Regions from separate parts of the Salinispora goodfellowii genome, predicted to be linked through region 1. Evidence: riboswitches for the same ligand, from Rfam matches in the RefSeq annotation. Region 1 holds a riboswitch; the other holds the start of a gene.
The links. A riboswitch is a leader RNA that binds a small molecule or an ion and turns the genes downstream of it on or off. The one in region 1 is predicted to bind ZMP and ZTP.

Region 1 (5,703 bases):
CGGCCGGTCCCGCTGTTCCCGCCACCAGGTGGTGGTGACCAGGTCGGGCCGACGGCGCTGGATCTCCCGACCCAACGCCAGCACCGCCCGGCGGCAGTCACCGAAGCCCCACCGTGGCTCGATGGTGAGGTAGACGTGCAACCCTCGCCCCCCGGTGGTCTTCGGGTATCCCACCAGCCCGAGCTCGTCGAGGAACGCGCGGACCTCGTGCGCCACCGGGACCACCTGGTCGAACCCGACCCCGGGTAGCGGATCCAGGTCGATGCGGAGCTGGTCTGGTCGCTCGACGTCAGGTCGGGACACCGGCCACGGGTGGAACCGGAGCGTGCCGAGGTTGACCGCCCAGGCCACCACAGCCAGCTCACTGGGCGCGAGCTCGTCCGCGCTCCGACCGCTCGGGAACGTCAGGTGCGCGGTGCGAACCCAGTCAGGAGCGCCCGCCGGCAGCCGCTTCTGGAAAAAGGCGTCCCCGCGGTTGTCCGCCCGCGTCGCGATCCTGGCACCGGCGAAGACGCCGCGCGGCCACCGCTCAAGCATCGTCGGCCGGTCCCGCAGGGCGCGCAGGATGCCCCCGCCGACGGCCAGGAAGTAGTGCACCACATCGAGCTTGGTCAGCCCCAACTCGGCGAAGTAGGGCTTGTCCGGGTTGGTGACGCGCACCAGCCGCCGTCCCACCCGGATCTGCTCGGCCGGCGTCGCCACGCCCACACCGTAGCCGTGATCCGCCGCGCGCACCGGGTCGGACGCGCATCGCCGCACGGATCCGGTAGCCCCCGGCGAAGGAACGGGCTACCAGGCGGTCGGTGGCAACCCGGCCGGCGCCGGTAGGATCCGGCGCGGCTGCCCCGGCGGCCCGCCCCGGCGCCGCCACTCCCGGGGGTAGCCCACCGACACCTCCTCGAAGCGCACCCCGTCGTACCAGGTGGTGCGCGGGATGTGGAGGTGGCCATAGACCACCGCGGCGGCGTCGAAACGCCGATGCCAGTCGGCCGTCGCCTCGGTGCCGCACCACTGCGCGAAGATCGGATAGCGGAGAATGCGGGTGGGCTCACGACGCAGCGGCCAGTGGTTCATCAGGACCATCGGCAGCGCCGGGTCCCGCTCCGCCAGCCGCCGGGCCGTCTCGGCGATCCGGGCGGCGCACCAGGCCGACCGGCTCTCGTACGGGTCAGGGTGCAGCAGGTACTCATCGGTGCAGACGATCCCGGTCCGGTGCGCCTCGGCGAGCGCCGCCTGCGACGTGTCGAGGCCCTCCGGGCGCCAGCTGTAGTCGTAGAGCAGGAACAGCGGTGCCACGGTGACCGGGCCGCCGGGCCCCTCCCACACCGGGTACGGGTCCTCCGGTGTGACGACGCCGAGCTCCCGGCAGAGCTCGACCAGGTGGGCGTAGCGGGCGGCACCCCGCAGCGGCACCGGGTCGGCTGGCAGGCTCCACAGCTCGTGGTTGCCGGGCGACCAGAGCACCTTCGCGAACCGGGCAGCCAGCAGCCGCAGCGCCCATTCGACCTGCGCGATCGTGTCTCCCACGTCGCCGGCGACCAGCAGCCAGTCCGCCGGCGACTCCGGGCGGAGCTGCTCGACAACCGTCCGGTTCTCCGCGTGCCGTACGTGCAGATCACTGATTGCGAGCAGACTTCCCCGACCGTCCGCCCCCTCGCCCGGCCCCGTCATGTTCCGATCCTAGCCGCGCTCCCCATCGCCGTCGATCTTCGATCCGGCGCGGCCCCGCCGAGCACGGCGGAGGAACGTCGGCCGGGCGCTGCACCGCGAACCCGGTAGGATCCCCTCGGGTCGGGACTGGCGCGATTTGGGATGGAGCACCATCGGGGAACGGCCCATCACACGGACGCACGCCGAGCGCCTGGGCCTCCACACGTCCACCGGGAACGTTCACCAGGAGGTCACATGTCGGGTAACGCCGAGTCCACCGCCTATCGCAGCGCCCTCGAGGTGATCGGTGCCGTCGAGCCGCGGGTGGCCACCGCCATCCGCGCCGAGTTGGCCGACCAGCGTGAGTCGCTCAAGCTGATCGCCAGCGAGAACTACGCCTCCCCCGCGACGCTGCTGGCCATGGGCAACTGGTTCAGCGACAAGTACGCCGAAGGTACGGTCGGCCGTCGCTTCTACGCCGGCTGCCAGAACGTCGACACCGTCGAGGCGCTGGCCGCCGAGCACGCCCGGGAGTTGTTCGGAGCGCCGTACGCCTACGTACAGCCGCACTCGGGGATCGACGCCAACCTGGTCGCCTTCTGGGCGGTCCTCGCCGACCGGGTCGAGTCGCCCGCGCTCAGGCGCGCCCAGGCCCGGCATGTCAACGACCTCACCGAGGCCGACTGGTTCGCCCTGCGCCGTGAGTTGGGCAACCAGCGAATGCTGGGCATGTCGCTGGACGCGGGAGGTCACCTCACCCACGGCTTCCGGCCGAACATCTCCGGCAAGATGTTCGACCAGCGCAGCTACGGCACCGACCCGGAGACCGGGCTGATCGACTACGACCGGGTCGCCGAGGCGGCCCGCGAGTTCAAGCCGCTGATCCTCGTCGGCGGCTACTCGGCGTACCCCCGGAAGGTCAACTTCCGGATCCTGCGGGAGATCGCCGACTCGGTCGGTGCGACGTTCATGGTGGACATGGCCCACTTCGCCGGGCTGGTCGCCGGCAAGGTCTTCACCGGTGACTTCGACCCGGTTCCGCACGCGCACATCGTGACCTCCACCACGCACAAGTCGCTACGCGGGCCCCGCGGCGGCCTGGTGCTCTGCGGTCCAGAGCTCGCCGAGCAGGTCGACCGGGGCTGCCCGATGGTGCTCGGCGGCCCGCTGCCGCAGGTGATGGCCGCCAAGGCGGTCGCGCTCGCCGAGGCCCGGCGGCCCGACTTCGTCGACTACGCCGGGCGAATCGTCGTCAACGCGCAGGCCCTGGCCGACGGGTTGCAGCGACGGGGCGCGAAGCTGGTCACCGGCGGGACCGACAACCACCTGGCGCTGATCGACGTGACCGGGTACAGGCTCACCGGTCGGCAGGCCGAGCAGGCGCTGCTCGACTCAGGCATCGTCACCAACCGCAACGCGATCCCGCAGGACCCGAACGGCGCCTGGTACACCTCCGGGATCCGGGTCGGCACGCCGGCGTTGACCACCCGGGGCTTCGGCACCGCGGAGTTGGACGCCACTGCCGAGCTGATCCACACCGTCCTGAGCCGGACCGCACCCGGGACGAACGCCGACGGCACCGCCTCGAAGGCGAAGTACGTGCTGGACCCGGGCGTCGCCGACCGGGTCAGCAAGCAGGCCAGCGACCTGCTCACCGGCTTCCCCCTCTACCCCGCCATCGACCTCGGCTAGCCCGCCGGCGCCTCGATCGGACTGTCAGCTCACGGTGGTGTCCTCGGACCAGCTACTCCGGTAGAGGGTTCCCCGGCCCTGCGGGTCGGGGACACCATCGACGGGCGGCAGCGGCGCGGGGAACTCGTCCTCCGGCCCGTTGGGCTGCACTCCCCCGGCCATCCGGGACCGGCGGAGCCGGGTGACGACGAACCAGACGAGCCCCGCCACGCAGGCCAGGATGACGATGTTCTGGAGCACACCGGCGTACTCCTCGACCAGGTGCCAGTTGTCCCCGAGCAGGTAGCCGGCCATGACGAAGGTGGTGTTCCAGATCAGACTGCCCAAAGTGGTGTAGACGACGAAGGTCCACACCGGCATCCGCTCCACCCCGGCCGGAATCGAGATCATGCTTCGGAAGATCGGAATCATCCGGCCAAAGAACACCGCTTTGACGCCGTGCCGGAGAAACCACTCTTCGGTCTTGTCGACGTCGCTCAGCTTCACCAGCGGAACCCGGGCGGCGATGGCCCGCATCCGGTCCCGCCCCAATGCCGCACCGATGTAGTACAGCGCGAGCGCACCCACCAGGGAGCCCAACGTGGTCCAGAAGATCGCGCTGATGACGCTCATCCGTCCCTGGCCGGCAACGAACCCGGCCAGTGGAAGGATCACCTCGCTGGGGATCGGTGGAAAGAGGTTCTCCAGCGCCACGGCGAGGCCGGCGCCGGGCCCGCCCAGCCGCTCCACCAGACCGATCACGTGCCCGACCAGGCCGTCCTGAGGGGGTTCGGCCTGGCTGGCGGTGGTACTGGCGGCGAGGAGGGCGTGCACGGTTCGAGGCATGGGCTATACGGTACGAACTCCACCTGTGTGCACACCCAGCCGGTCGGCCTGTGCACACCCAGCCGGTCGGCGCCTTCCCAGACGACGAGATCAGGTGGGTCCGCGCCGAGTCAGCCCGAGGGTAGTTCGGCCAGGATCCGGCCGAGCAGTTCCGGCGTACGCTCTGGCGGCTCCGCCTCCACGCAGAGCCGCTCCATCGCCAACGCGTAGAACTCCAGATCTTCCCGCTTGTCGAGGTAGAGGGCGCTGGTGAGCTGCTCAATGTAGACCACGTCGGGCAGTTCCTGGTCACTGAAGCGGAGAATGGTGAAGGCGCCGCCCGCGGCGGCATGCCCGCCGGCGGCGAACGGTACGACCTGGAGCCGCACGTTCGGCAACCTTGTCGCCTCGATCAGCGCTGAAACCTGCTGCCGCATGACCGCCGCGCCGCCGATCGGCCGGCGCAGGGCCGCTTCGTCCACCACGGCCCACAGCTGTGGCGGATCCGCCCCGTGCAGCACCTGCTGCCGCCGCATCCGCAGCGCTACCCGACGGTCAATCTCCGCGGAGGCGGCACGGCTGTGCCCTAGGAGCACGACGGCCCGGGCGTACTCCTCGGTCTGGAGCAGGCCGGGCACGAACTGGAGCTCGTACGTGCGGATCCGGGTAGCCGCTGCCTCCAGCCCGAGGTATGCCTGGAACCAGGACGGCAGCACGTCCCCGTACCGGTGCCACCAACCGGGGCTGTTCGCGTCCCGGGCCAGGCGGAGCAGGGCTTCCCGCTCCGTTGGGTCGGTGATGCCATAGAGGGTCAGCAGATCCGCGACGTCGCGCTCCTTGAAACCGACCCGTCCCAGCTCCATTCTGCTGATCTTCGACTCGGAGGCCCGAATCTCCCAGCCCGCACCCTCCCGGGTGACCCCGCAGGACTCGCGTAGCCGGCGCAGCTGCCCGCCGAGCATCATCCGTAGGACGGTTGGGCCAGCCGATGACCCCCCCTCAACGGGTACCGTCGCCACTGTCGCCCCTCCGTCTACTGGACGCGCCCGGGCCGGACCTGACCCGGTCGCCGGGTCAGCATGTCATGGCCCGGCGGTGAGGGGAATCGGTCCCGGCGGCGCGGCGCGGATCAGTAGATTAGTGGATGAAGTGATCGAAGTCACCATCCCTGGCCCCCAGCACGAAGGCTGCGATCTCGTCCACGGTGTAGATCAGAGCGGGGCCGTCGGGATGCCGCGAGTTGCGCACCGCGATGCCCGCACCATCCGGAAGTTCGGCCAGCTCGACGCAGTTGCCACTGGGGTTACTACGGCGACTCTTCTGCCACCGCAGCGGCGGTAGCTCGGGAGCGGGAACGCCATTCGATAGCGGCTGCATGTGCGCCCTTCTCGTCATGCATCCGTCCACACCGCGGCCCGGACGAGTGCGTGTGGACGGAGAGGCTCCTGCACGTGCATCTGCTATTGCATCTGCATCGGACAACGAGCATGATAGCCGACGGGAGTGGTGTCGATCCGCTTACCGTAAGTCACCTTTACTGGGCGGCTAGCAGGGCAG
Region 2 (5,703 bases), on a different contig from region 1:
CGGCCTGCGCCTGCGCCCGTTGCGCGTCCTGACGGGCCTGCTGCGCGTCGGCGCGGTGTCCGCGGGCCTGCTCGGTCGCCGTGGCCTGCGCCCGCGCGGCCTGTTGGGCGTCGGCGCGGGCGGCGTCGCGTTCCGCGACCAGGTCCGCGGCGAGCTGCCGTTGGGCGGTGAGTGCGGCGTCGGTGCTGCGCAGCTGCGTACGGGCATCGAGTTCCCTGGCCCGCGCGGCGTCGCGGTCCTGCTGGGCCTGCCCCAGTAGGGCCTGTGCCGCGCTCGCCTCCTGGCGGGCCTGGTCCCGAGCCTTACGGGACTGGTCGGCGTGATCCGCGGCGGCGGTGGCCTCCGCGACGGCGCCGGCCGCTTCGGCGCGGGCTCGTTCCTGCTCGGCGGTGGCGCTGCGGGCCTGCTCCCGGGCCTGGACGGCGGCGGCGGCGGCATCTTCGGCGGCGCGGCGTGCCTCGTCCCGATCGGTCTGCGCCGCCGCCACCTGGTTGGCCGCGTCGGCGCGCGCCTGGGCCAGTTGCTGTTCCACCCCGACCGGGGACAGCTGTGTGTGCAGCGTCTCGGTGAGCGACACCACGATCTGGTCGAGTCGGTCCACCGCCTCCCACGTGCGGGCGACCTGCCCGGGTAGCCCGGGGGCGTTGCGGTGTCGCATCCGGCTGGTCCGGGCGACCTGTTGGCAGGCGCCGTCGTTGTCCCGGCAGTAGCGGAAGGGGCGACCCGCTCCGGCTCGCTGCGGCACCGGGCGTCCGCAGTGGGCACAGGGGCGGGGGTCGGCGGGTGCGGCCTGCTCGTCCATCGGACGCCGAGTCTAGATGCCGGCATCGCGGCCGCTGGCGCGGTGGGCTATCGGTCATCGCCGGCTGTGGGCTTACCGGCTCGAAGTGAGAAGAACAGCGGCAACTCGCCCTGCCCACCAGGGGGGAGGACCCATCCCAGCCCTTCCCGCTTGTGTAGGAACGGCCGGGGTCGATCCAGCCACGGGAACTCGTGGAAGAACTCGATCACGAGCCCTGCCCGCGCGACAGCGGTGATCAGTTCCGCGACGCTGTGTGGCCACAGGTATTCCACCTCGGTGGCGACCTGAGCGCCCCGATCAACGTAGCTGCCCTGCACCGGGTAGCCAACCGGTTCGGTTCTGGGGAAGTAGGGCCGGCTGACTCGAAGCTCGGGCGCGGATGAGTCCAGGACCTCGGCTATCGGGTGGATGTCGGTGACGTAGAAGACGCCACCGGGTGCCAGGAAATGCGCCACCACCTGCGCCCACCGGGTCAGGTCCGGCAGCCAACCCAGCACCCCACGCGAGGTGTAGACCAGGTCAAAGGTTCCAGTCAGGACAGCCGGCAGGGTCAGGATGTCGCTGCAGACGAAGTGGGCGTCGACTTCGGTGTCGGCGGCGAGTTGGCGGGCGACGGCGACGGCGCGGGGGGAGAAGTCCGCCCCCGTGACCGTCGCGCCCCGCCGTGCCCACGAGACCGTGTCGGTGCCGAGCTGGCACTGCAGGTGGAGCAGGCTCCGGCCCGCTACCTCGCCCACCTCGTTGACCTCGTACGACCGCAGCTTGCAGGTGCCCCGGCGGACCGACTCCAGGTCGTACCACGCTGATCGGGCGTGTATGTCCGCCCACTCGTCCCACAGCCCCCGATTCGACTCGAGGAATCGGTGCGCATTCATGTTGCTCACCTGGCTTCACGCCTCTCACCTGGCTGCACTGCCCCACCGGAACCCCGCGTGAGTAGGGGCCCTCCTGTCTTCGGCTCCGGACCGCCATCAAGCTGTGGCTTCACCGTGCCACAGGCGGGCCGAGAACGTCCGCGGAAAGGCGATTCGTCGGGATACCCGGTGCCAGGCGCCAACCGCGCGACGCCCCGCGGTGGTAGCACCGCCTCCCCGCGTGGGCTTCAGCCTCACACCCGGGCCCGCTGTCGTCGCGGCGGCTCACCGTCCTGGTGGACGGCGATACCGGCGATCACCAGACCGACCCCGACGATCTCCGGTGCGGTGGGGATCTGGGCCAGTACGACGACTCCGATCACGGTCGCGGTCGCCGGGAACAGGCAGACCAGGAGGGCGTAGGTGGCCCGGGACAGCCGGGCCATGGCGAACTGGTCGATGACGTACGGGATGACCGACGAGGTGATGCCGACACCGACCCCGGCCGCCAGGGCGACCACGTCCACGGCGGCGGGTGCGGCGTCAACGATGCCGACTGGCAGCGCGAGGACGGCGGCGATCAGCATGGACAGCGCGAGACCGTCGATGCCGGGCAGTTGCTGACCGCGGGCGACGCGGTGCCCGAGCACAATGTAGGCGGCGAACAGCATGGCGTTGGCCGCGGCGAAGGCGATACCGAGCGGTTCGGCGACCAGGCGGACGTCGGCGAGCAGATACACCCCGGCAACCGCGCAGACCAACGCGATCAGGTTTCGGCGGGTTCTGGCCGCGTAGGCCGCCAACACGATGACCGGTAGGAATTCGACTGCGGCGACCGTGCCCAATGGCAGCCGCTCCAGCGCCAGGTAGAAGACGCTGTTCATGGCCGCCAGGACGGCGGCCCACCCGATCAGCAGCCGGCGGGTGGCCTGGTCCAGGTGCCGCCAGCGCCGCCACGGCCGCCGCCACAACGCGAACACCGCGGCGGCGGCGGCGATCCGCAGCCACGCCACACCCAGGGCGTCCACGCGGACGAAGAGCAGTACCGCGAAGGCTGGACCGAGATAGTGGAACACCGCACCGACGACAAAGTAGGCGTGCGGTGGTATCCGCGGTGCGGCCACCGCCGCCGAAGTCCGGGTGTCCGAGCGGAGAACTGATCGTGGCATTGCCCTATTGTCGAAGGCACCAGCGCCTAGGACCATGCATGATCGAAGGCTAAAGGAGCATAACGATGACGCATCGTGAACCGAGACCCCAATCCGGCCTTCCAGATGAAAATTCGTTGCTCGACGACACCAATCGCCGCCTGCTCGGCGTACTGCGCGACGACCCACGCGCCAGCGCCGCCGAGTTGGCCCGGCAGGTCGGCATGTCCGCGCCGGCGGTGCGGGAGCGGCTGCACCGGCTCGAACACGCTGGCGTCATCCGCGGCTACCGCGTCGATATCGACCCCGCGGCCCTGGGCCTCCCCGTCGCCGCCTGGGTGCGGATCCAACCCGGTCCAGGCCAGCTGTCAAAGATCGCAGACCTGGCCGACCGCGTCCCCGAGGTCAGTGAGTGCCACCGGATCTCCGGCGAGGACTGCTTCCTCCTCAAGGTGCACGTAGCCGCTGTCGACGCCCTGGCGGCGGTCCTCGACCAGTTCCTGCTCCACGGCCAGACCACCAGTTCCTTCATCGTCTCCACCCCGGTGGCACCCCGCACCCCCGGACGAAGCTAGCTCCCGTCCGACGCGCCCGAACCCGAGGGCGGTACCGGTGCCCGCGTCGAGTGCTCGTCGCTGTCACGGCGCGGTGGCGTCAGCGCCTGCCGTGCCGCCCGCACCGCGTTGCGGAACACCATCGCCACCGTCGTCGGGCCGACCCCGCCGACCCGGGGGGTCATCGCCCCCGCCACCGTCGCGCACGCCTCGTCCACGTCCGGCAGCAGCCGCCGCCCCGAGTACCGCACGCCACCACCGACGACAACCGCTCCTGGACGCAGGTGCTCCGGGCGTACGAGACCCGGCGCCCCCGCCGCCGCCACCAGAATCTCCGCTCGGCGGGTGTACCGCGGCCAGTCCGTCACGCCAGTGTGCACCACCGTCACCGCGGCGTTCGCCGTCGGCCGCTTCTGCGCCAGCAACATCGCCAGCGGACGCCCCAACGTGGCGCCCCGGCCCAGCACCACCACCTCCCGGCCGGCCACCGGCACCCCGTGGTACGCCAGCAACGCCTCGATTCCCGCCGGCGTGCACGGTGCTGGTCCCGGCAGCCCCAACGCCAACCGGCCCAGGTTCACCGGGTGCATCCCATCCACGTCCTTCTCCGGATCCAACGCCTGCATCGCCCGGTCGAAGTCCAGGTGCCGGGGAACGGGGTGCTGCACCAACACCCCGTGCACCGCCGTGTCCGCACTCAACTGCGTCACCACCGCCCGGAGGTCCGCCTGCGACGCCGACGCCGGCAGCTGCACATGTGGGGAGGCGAACCCCAACCGTTCGGCCTGGCGCTGCTTGATCCGGATGTACCCGACGCTCGCGTCGTCGTCGCCCACCAGCACTGTGGCCAGGGCCGGGGTCATCCCGGCCGCCCGTAACTGCGTGACCTCCTGCGCCACCTCGGCCAGGATCTGCTCGGCTACCGGTCCACCCGGCAGTGACCGGGCGACCGACATCGACATCGACGTGGACATGGCTCACCTCGCCCCCGCGGAAGGCCCAGGCGGTCGACCCTCCGCGGCGAGCTCCCCGATGGTAAATCCCATCCTCGGTGCCGCCAGTCGCGTCGATTCAGCCTGCCACAGCCCACCCAGGGTGAGAAAGTCCTGGCCGGCGCAGCTGTCACCGCCGATCGGATCGGGTGCGTGCGCTGGCCGTTGCCGGACCGCGGCAGGGGCGTGGAGGGCGGTACGCGGGCCGCTGGACTGTACCCGAGACAATGACCGACGTGGACGTTCGATATGACGAGGTTCTCGACCCGCTGCGGCAGGCGTATGACATTCGCGCGGCATGGCGCGACGGGCTGACCAAGCAACCGTGGAAGGTGGCGGAGCGTCAGGCGTTCCGGGACCGGCTGGCATCGGGTGCGCGGCTGCTGGAGGTCGGCGCGGGCACTGGGCAGGACAGCGCGTTCTTCCAGCAGGAGGGGCTGGTCGTCGTTGCGGCCGACCTATCACCGGTGATGGTCGAGCACTGCCGGGCCAAGGGCATCGACGCCCACGTGATGGACTTTCTGCACCTGGACTTTCCGGCCGGCTCCTTTGACGCGGTATTCGCGATGAACTGCCTGCTGCACGTACCCAACCACGATCTGCGTGCGGTTCTGGCCGCAATCCGGGCCGTCCTGCGTCCCGGTGGCCTCTACTTCATCGGCGTGTACGGCGGCGACGAGAGCACCGAGGGGCCCAGCGACGATGACCGGCACGTGCCACCGCGCTTCTTCTCGTGGCGCACCGACGAACAACTGCTCGGCTTTGCCACCGCCGCGCAGTTCGACGTGGTGGACTTCCACCTGGTCGACACCGGCTATGGCTACTGCTTCCAGTCGTTGACCCTGCGACGTCCGGACCGCGACTGAGGGTCCGGCAGCAGCGGACCCGTGGGTCACGGTGCGTCGCGGGCTGGCGGTGGCGGTCTTCGCCGCCGCCGATTCTGGCACTTCGCCGCCGGGGCACTACGCTGACGAGTGTGAACATCCGTCCCACCCCCTTGGCCGGTGCGATCGTGATGCGTCTGCTGGAGGAGTCCGATGCGGGGCCGCTGAGCGAGGCGTACCTTCTCAATCGTGAGTACCTCCAGCCGTGGGAGCCACGGCGGGCGGATGCCTTCTTCACGTTAGCGGGGCAGCGGAGTTCGGTTCAGGATCAGCTCCGGCTCCTGGAATCAGGCCAGACTCTGCCCTGGGTGTTGGACGAGGGGGGTCGGGTTGTTGGGACGTTGACGCTGTCCAACGTCGCACTCGGACCGTTCCGCAGCGCCAACATCGGCTACTGGATCGACCATGGGTATGCCGGGCAGGGGCTCGCCACCCAGGCTGTCGCGCATGCCTGCCGGCTTGCCGACGA

Region 2: linked by a shared signal. The riboswitch ahead of T398_RS17260 (bifunctional 5,10-methylenetetrahydrofolate dehydrogenase/5,10-methenyltetrahydrofolate cyclohydrolase) and the one ahead of T398_RS11565 (glycine hydroxymethyltransferase) in region 1 are both predicted to bind ZMP and ZTP.

The regions. Positions count from the first base shown of each region.
Region 1 covers NZ_JCANTD010000008.1:110,379-116,081, forward strand. The annotation lists gene T398_RS11555 (DNA polymerase domain-containing protein) at 1-702, opposite strand, end outside; gene T398_RS11560 (metallophosphoesterase family protein) at 790-1,671, opposite strand; ZMP/ZTP riboswitch at 1,784-1,874, shown strand; gene T398_RS11565 (glycine hydroxymethyltransferase) at 1,906-3,342, shown strand; gene T398_RS11570 (DedA family protein) at 3,367-4,167, opposite strand; gene T398_RS11575 (Sco1979 family transcriptional regulator) at 4,278-5,165, opposite strand; gene T398_RS11580 (DUF397 domain-containing protein) at 5,284-5,523, opposite strand.
Region 2 covers NZ_JCANTD010000018.1:89,777-95,479, forward strand. The annotation lists gene T398_RS17240 (hypothetical protein) at 1-802, opposite strand, end outside; gene T398_RS17245 (class I SAM-dependent methyltransferase) at 850-1,677, opposite strand; gene T398_RS17250 (EamA family transporter) at 1,911-2,825, opposite strand; gene T398_RS17255 (Lrp/AsnC family transcriptional regulator) at 2,891-3,379, shown strand; gene T398_RS17260 (bifunctional 5,10-methylenetetrahydrofolate dehydrogenase/5,10-methenyltetrahydrofolate cyclohydrolase) at 3,376-4,332, opposite strand; ZMP/ZTP riboswitch at 4,349-4,429, opposite strand; gene T398_RS17265 (class I SAM-dependent methyltransferase) at 4,578-5,216, shown strand; gene T398_RS17270 (GNAT family N-acetyltransferase) at 5,327-5,703, shown strand, end outside.